Regions from separate parts of the Allobosea sp. CCNWLY174 genome, predicted to be linked through region 3. Evidence: riboswitches for the same ligand, from Rfam matches in the RefSeq annotation. Region 3 holds a riboswitch; each other region holds the start of a gene.

Region 1 (2,255 bases), on a different contig from region 3:
CCGGAAACGGCGCATCGGACAAGGCCGGGATGATCTGCCGGGCGCTGCGCCGCGCGATCATCGAGCGCGCGCTCGAGCCCGGCGCGGCCTTGCCCGAGGATGCGCTCGGCGAACGCTTCGGTGTCAGCCGTACGCTGGCGCGCCATGCGCTGGCCCAGCTCGCTGCCGAAGGGCTGGTCGAACTGCGCCGCAATCGCTCCGCCGTTGTGGCGACGCCGAGCTGGCAGGAGGCGCGCGACACCTTCGACATCCGCATCGAGCTGGAGCGGCTCGTCGTGCGCCAGCTCGCCGGCCGGCTGACCAAAGCGCAGCTTGCGACGCTGCGGGCCCATGTCGACTCCGAGGATGAGGCGCGTGGCGGGCCCGACGCGGTCTCGATCCGGCTCGCGACCGAGTTCCACATCCTGCTCGCAGAGATGACCGAGAGCCCGATCCTCATCCGCTATGTCAGCGAGCTGTCCTATCGCTGCTGCCTGATCCTGTCGCTGTACAGCCGGCCGCATTCCTCGGAATGCGGCGTTAACGAGCACCGCCTGCTGATCGACGCCCTCACGACCGGCGACGTCGAAAAAGTCACGAGACTGATGCACAGTCATCTCGATTCGGTGGCGGAGCGCGCGCTGGTAGCCGAGGCCAAGCCGCGCGAACGGGACATCATGGCGATCCTGGCGCCCTATGCGCAGGCCCCTCAACCCGCCGTCAAACCGCGTCCGAAGCGCCCGCTCAAGGCGGCTGAATAACCGACCTCGTCGCGAAGGCGGCAAGCGAATTGACGTTGCGGCTCGTCCGCCCTACTCGTGAACGTGACGGTTCCCTCACGGGATCAAAAGGGAACGCAGTGCGGATGGCCTGGCCATCTCATGCTGCGGCTGCCCCCGCAACTGTAAGCGGCGAGCCTTTCGCCATACGCCACTGGGACCTCGGCCCTGGGAAGGCGGCGAAGGGCAGCGACCCGCGAGCCAGGAGACCTGCCGTCAGCCGTGGTCACACGCGAACACATCGGCCGGGGTGCGCTGATGGGTGGTAGAACTGCGCGCGCCCGGTTTCGGGAGCGGGTGGGGACATCTCGTTCGCGGTGACGTGCCACTGACGTTACCGCCGAGGTTTCCCGTGTTCCGTTTGCCAAAGCCCGCCAGGAGCGGGCGTTTCTCAGTTGCCTTCCCCCTGCTCGCCGCCTCGACCCTGCTAACGCCGCTTTCCGCGCTGGCGCAGTCGGGCGAGAAGCCGATCGCGCTCGACGAGATCGTGATCAGCCCGACCGGCGTTCCGACCCCGGCAAGGGAGATCGCGAGCTCCGTCACCGTCGTCACCGCCAAGGAGATCGAGCGCGAGCAGCGCCGCACCCTGCCGCAGGCGCTCGCCGCCGTCCCCGGCCTCAATATCGTCCAGACCGGCGGGCCGGGCGGGCTCACCTCGGTCTTCATGCGCGGCACCAACTCCAACCACGTCAAGGTGCTGATCGACGGGATCGAGGTGAACGATCCCTCGACGCCGAACCGCTCCTTCGACTTCGGCCAGATGCTGACCACCGACATCGAGCGCATCGAGGTGCTGCGCGGCCCGCAGAGCGGTCTCTATGGCGCCAATGCGCTGGGCGGCGTGATCTCGATCACCAGCAAGCGCGGCGAGGGGCCGCCCAAGGTGACCGGCTCGGTCGAAGCCGGCTCCTATGGCACCTTCAACAAGAGCCTCGGGGTCAGCGGCGGCGACGACCGCTTCGACTATGCCTTCGGCATCAGCCATTTCCGGGCGGATTCGACACCGGTGACACCACCGGACCTGGTTCCCGCCGGCCGGCGGCGCAATCCCAACTCCTATGACAACTGGAGCTATTCCGCCCGCCTCGGCGCCAGGCTGTCCGACACGCTGAGCGTCAACTGGGTCGGTCGCTATATCGACGGGCAATTGCTGTTCACCGGCGATTCCGGCTTCCCGAGCCTGCCCAGCAGCTTCCGATCCAGCCAGAACTATCGCCAGGCCTTCACCCGCGGCGAGATCGTCTGGGACCCGCTGGGCGGGCAGTTCGTCAACCGCTTCGGCGTCTCCTACAGCAACCAGGATCGCTCCAATCGCCGGCCTAACGCCTTCGGCATCCTCGACGTGCCGACCGAGAACCTCGGCGAGCGCATCAAATACGACTGGCGCGGCGACCTGAAGCTCACCCGGAGCCAGACACTGGTGATGGGACTGCAATACGAGAACGAACGCTTCGACACGCCCAACAAGACCGTCTCGAACGGAAACCGGGGCGCCTT
Region 2 (2,255 bases), on a different contig from region 3:
CTGGCTTCGCCTGATCGGATCCCGTTGATCAAGGGCCTGGCGAAGACGCAACCGACGCGGGACGACCTCAAGGCACTCTGCGCCGCCTTCGGCACGACCTCGGCGGCGGCGATGCTCCATATCGAAGGCATCACGCCGGAAGCGGACAGCCTCGGCGGCGTCCCCGAGGACGAAGTCGTCATCACCCGCGGGGACCTCGCCGCGGGCTGGCGCAAGCTGAGCGAGGGGCCGTCCAGCGTCGATCTCGTTGCCATCGGCAGCCCACACGCCTCGCTTGACGAGTGCCGCGAGTTCGCTGCGCGCCTCGACGGCCGTTCCGTCGCGGAGACGCTCTCTGTCATCATCACGGCCGGGCGGGAGGTCGTCGCCGCGGCTGAAGTCGATGGCACACTGGCCAGGCTTGCGCGGAGCGGCGTCGCGATCATCCCCGATCTCTGCTGGTGCTCGATCACCCGCCCGGTCTTCCCGGAGCAGGCGAAGGTGGTCCTGACCAACTCCGGCAAATACGCCCATTACGGGCCGGGGCTCTCCGGCTGCGCCGTCAGGCTGGGCACGCTCGACGACTGCATCGAGGCGGCCTTGACGGGGGCCGCTCCCGCGCGGCTCCCCGCCTGGCTCTCCTAGCTGCTTCGGCGAACAGGCTTGACGGTGCGGCGCGGCCTTATAGGGTGGCCGCGATCGAGGTTCTCCGGATCGCATCCGGAGCTAAGAGGGAATTCGGTGAGGCGTATTCCGCCAAAGCCGAGGCTGCCCCCGCAACTGTAAGCGGCGAGCTCTCCGTCCATCGTCCACTGGCGCCGACAGCGCTGGGAAGGCCGGGCGGGATCGGCATCGACCCGCGAGCCAGGAGACCTGCCCCGGTCGTCGAAGACGTCTTTCGGACGGGGTGTTCCGGAGCTGTGTGTCGATGGCGGCGCTGCCCTCCATCCATCCACGCCCCTGCGCAGTTCCCCGCCTGCCATCTCGGGGAGCGATGAGACCCATGGTCATGAACACCGTCTGCGCCGTTGCGCAGAGCTTGACGGCTGCGCGCCGACCCTTCTATCAGAAATGCAACATTGTTACATTTGAGGCTTCCGCTGTGCCGGCCATTCGCCATGTCACCCGTTTGCTGCAAGGTGCCGCCGCGGCGCTCATCGGCACTCTGTTCGCAGGGTCGGCCTTCGCTGCGCCGACGCAATATCCGCTGACCCTCGAGAATTGTCGGGAGAGTGTGACCTTCGCCGCGCCGCCCAAGCGCGTCGTGGCGATCGGCCAGACGCAGACCGAGATCCTCTACGCACTCGGCCTCGGCGACCGCGTCGTCGGCACCGCCGTCTGGTTCTCGCCGGTTGCCAAGCCCTATGAGGCGGTCAACGCCAAGGTGAAGCGTCTCGCCGACAACGATCCGAGCTTCGAGGCGGTGCTGGCCCAGGAGCCCGATCTCGTCACCGCGATGTTCGAATGGCATGTCGGACCCAACGGCATCGTCGGCAAGCGCGCCCAGTTCGCCGGGGTCAAGGTGCCGACTTACGTCTCGCCGGCCGATTGCGTCGGCAAGGACAATTCCGGCGCCGGCGACGGCGTACGCACCCAGATGTTCACGATGGAGCTGGTCTATCGCAACATCCGCGAGTTCGGGCAGATCTTCGATGTCTCCGACCGGGCTGAAGCCCTCGTCGCCGAACTGAAGGCACGCGAGGACAAGGCGGTCGCGGCCGTCGCCAGCCTCAAGGCCAGGGACGTGCCGGTCGTGGTCTGGTTCTCCAGCCGCGACATCAAGGGCGACGGCTTCATGGCCGGCAAGAACGGCGTGCCGGCCTATATCCTTTCGAAGCTCGGCGCCCGCAACATCATCACCACCAATGAGGAATGGCCGCTGGTCGGCTGGGAGAGCATCGCTGGCGCCAACCCCGCGGTGATCGTCGCGGTGAAGATGGATCGCCGCCGCTTCCCGGCCGACGACATCGAGAAGAAGCTCGATTTTCTGAAGACCGATCCCGTCGCCAGCAAGCTCGATGCGGTGAGGAACCAGCACATCGTGATCCTGGATGTCGGCGCGACCCGGGCCGGGCTCGATACGGTCGACGGCATCGAGGCGCTCGCCAAGGCGATCTCCGGCTTCGGCCTCTCCCCTTGAGCCACGCTGCCCATGGCCCGAACTGGCCCGCGCGGATCGTCATCGCGGTTGCCTCGCTCGCTGCGCTGACCATCTCGGTGGCGCTGGCGGTGACGATCGGCGAGATGCGCATCCCGTTCGACACGGCGCTGCGGGC
Region 3 (2,255 bases):
GGCGCTCGTCCAGCACGGCCGCGAGCGCGATGCCGGGCTGGTCATAACCCTCCGGCAGGTCCTCGCGTTGGCGCCGGCAGGTGGTGCAGACATGGATGGTGCAGCCCGGCTGCTGCCGAACTTGCGTCGCGAGGGCGAGATCGCCTTCGAGCATGACAACGCCTCCTTGGGCTGGCGCGGCCGTCGCCGGCCGCACGAGGCGTCACGCCGCTACGGGAGCGGCGTTGCGTCGCGCGGCCCAGGGCCAGAGCACGCCGACGGCAAAGCCGGTGACGAGCCAGAGCGCGGCCTGGATGGCGAGCGAGAGCGCGGCGAAATGTGCGGCGATCTCGGCCGGCACCTTGCTTTCCGGCGCGGCCGGATGCGGGGCACCGATCAGATGCGGCAGCAGCAAGGCGAGGACGGCGAGTGCTCGGGCCCAGGAAGCCTCGACGCGCAGGAAGACGAAGAGCGCGCCGGCGGTGACCATCGCCGTCAGCAGCCACCAGAGCTGGCGCTGCTGCAGTTCGGCTGCGGCGGAGCCCGGCAGTTCCGGCGCCAGCCCCATTGCCGGGGCGAGCCCGAAAGCGAAGAAGCCGCACACCGCCCAGGCCAATGCGCGGCGCTGGTCGATCTGCTCGTTCGCCGCGATCATCCCGGCGATAAGCAGCGCCGCGAAGCCGATCGCGGTGCCGATCGTCACCAGGCTGGTGAAGGCCGTGCGCTGCAAGCCGTCCTGCGGCCTCCAGTCATGCTCGCCGGCATGGTCTGGGCCTGCCTTTGGGTCGTTGTGAGCGAGCTGGATGCGGGCTTCGCCTGAGAAGGCGGCCTGCATCGGTGCGCCCTGCGCGCGCAACGCCGCCTCGTAGGTCTCGGCCTTGAGGATCAGCGGGGTGGTGGTGACGTGCTGGAGCGCCGAGATCAGCAGCCCAGCCAGAAGCCCGGCCAGGATGCTGACCGTGAGAACACGCGTGATCATGTGGTTCCCCTCAATGACAGGGGAAGGCGAGGCCGTGACGGGTGTCGTGCGCCGCGTTGTGGACAGTGGACGAGGCGGCGAAGCCGACGGTGTAGATCATCACGAAGCCGAGGATCAGCGCGGCGGCGACGGCTTTCGCCCGCTCCGAAACGCTGGTTTGGCTGGTGACGGTAGCCGTATTCATCTGGTTCTCCTTGGCCACCCCACCGGCAGCCTGCTGGACGACATCGAATGACGGCAGGTCTCCTGGCTCACGGCTTGGTGTCCTGCTCCGCCTTCCCGGGAAACCCAGTGGCCGATGGCGCAGGACGCGCCGCTTACAGTTGCGGGGGCAGCCGCGGCCTTTCACCGCGTTCCCTTTTCACCTCGTCGTCGAGGCACCGTCACGGATGATCATTAGCCACAGGCGCGGTGCTGTGCAATGCACGACGTCTCTCCGAAAGCGAATGCCAGACATGACCCTTCCCCTGCTCACCCTCGTTCTAGGCGGCGCCCGTTCTGGCAAGAGCCGTCATGCCGAGGCGCTGATCGAGGCGCTGCCGGCACCCTGGACCTACATCGCGACCGCGCAGGCCTATGACGACGAGATGCGCGCCCGCATCGCCGAGCACCGCGCCAGGCGCTCGCGCGACTGGCAGACGGTCGATGCGCCTGTCGCGCTACCCGAGGCGATTCGCAATGCGCGGGCCGGACAGCCCATCCTGGTCGATTGCCTGACGCTCTGGCTGACCAATCTGCTGCTCGCCGAGCGCGATATCGCGATCGCCACCGGCGAGCTCGTTGCGGCCTGCCGCGAGGCGAGCGCACCAGTGGTGCTTGTCTCGAACGAGGTCGGCCTCGGCATCGTGCCGGACAATGCGCTCGCCCGCCGCTTCCGCGACGAGGCCGGCCGGCTGCATCAGCGGCTTGCGGCGCAGGCCGCGCGCGTGGTCTTCATGGTCGCCGGATTGCCGATGCAGGTGAAGTAGAAGCGCGACGTGACGATGACCAACGAAGCTGAGGACGCTGCCCGCCACAAGGCGAAGATGGCAAAGCGCAAGGCGGTGCAGGACGCCGAGGTCGCCGGCAAGACGCTGGAAAAGGGCCTGCTGATCGTTAACACCGGCCCGGGCAAGGGCAAGTCGACCGCCGCCTTCGGCCTGATCCTGCGGGCGCTCGGCCATGGCTGGCGCATCGGTGTCGTCCAGTTCATCAAGGGCGCCTGGTCGACCGGGGAACGCAAGGCGCTGGACGCCTTTGGCGATCAGGTCTCCTGGCATTCGATGGGCGAGGGCTTCACCTGGGAGACGCAGGACAA

Evidence for each region. A riboswitch is a leader RNA that binds a small molecule or an ion and turns the genes downstream of it on or off. The one in region 3 is predicted to bind cobalamin.
Region 1: linked by a shared signal. The riboswitch ahead of V7S63_RS12095 (TonB-dependent receptor plug domain-containing protein) and the one ahead of V7S63_RS19070 (CbtB domain-containing protein) in region 3 are both predicted to bind cobalamin.
Region 2: linked by a shared signal. The riboswitch ahead of V7S63_RS21365 (ABC transporter substrate-binding protein) and the one ahead of V7S63_RS19070 (CbtB domain-containing protein) in region 3 are both predicted to bind cobalamin.

What each region holds. Positions count from the first base shown of each region.
Region 1 covers NZ_JBBBBQ010000003.1:237,464-239,718, reverse strand. The annotation lists gene V7S63_RS12100 (GntR family transcriptional regulator) at 1-740, shown strand, start outside; cobalamin riboswitch at 791-990, shown strand; gene V7S63_RS12095 (TonB-dependent receptor plug domain-containing protein) at 1,111-2,255, shown strand, end outside.
Region 2 covers NZ_JBBBBQ010000008.1:113,531-115,785, forward strand. The annotation lists gene lhpI (cis-3-hydroxy-L-proline dehydratase) at 1-624, shown strand, start outside; cobalamin riboswitch at 665-874, shown strand; gene V7S63_RS21365 (ABC transporter substrate-binding protein) at 1,091-2,119, shown strand; gene V7S63_RS21370 (FecCD family ABC transporter permease) at 2,116-2,255, shown strand, end outside.
Region 3 covers NZ_JBBBBQ010000006.1:250,399-252,653, forward strand. The annotation lists gene V7S63_RS19060 (DUF1636 domain-containing protein) at 1-154, opposite strand, end outside; gene V7S63_RS19065 (CbtA family protein) at 203-958, opposite strand; gene V7S63_RS19070 (CbtB domain-containing protein) at 969-1,142, opposite strand; cobalamin riboswitch at 1,178-1,357, opposite strand; gene cobU (bifunctional adenosylcobinamide kinase/adenosylcobinamide-phosphate guanylyltransferase) at 1,405-1,926, shown strand; gene cobO (cob(I)yrinic acid a,c-diamide adenosyltransferase) at 1,942-2,255, shown strand, end outside.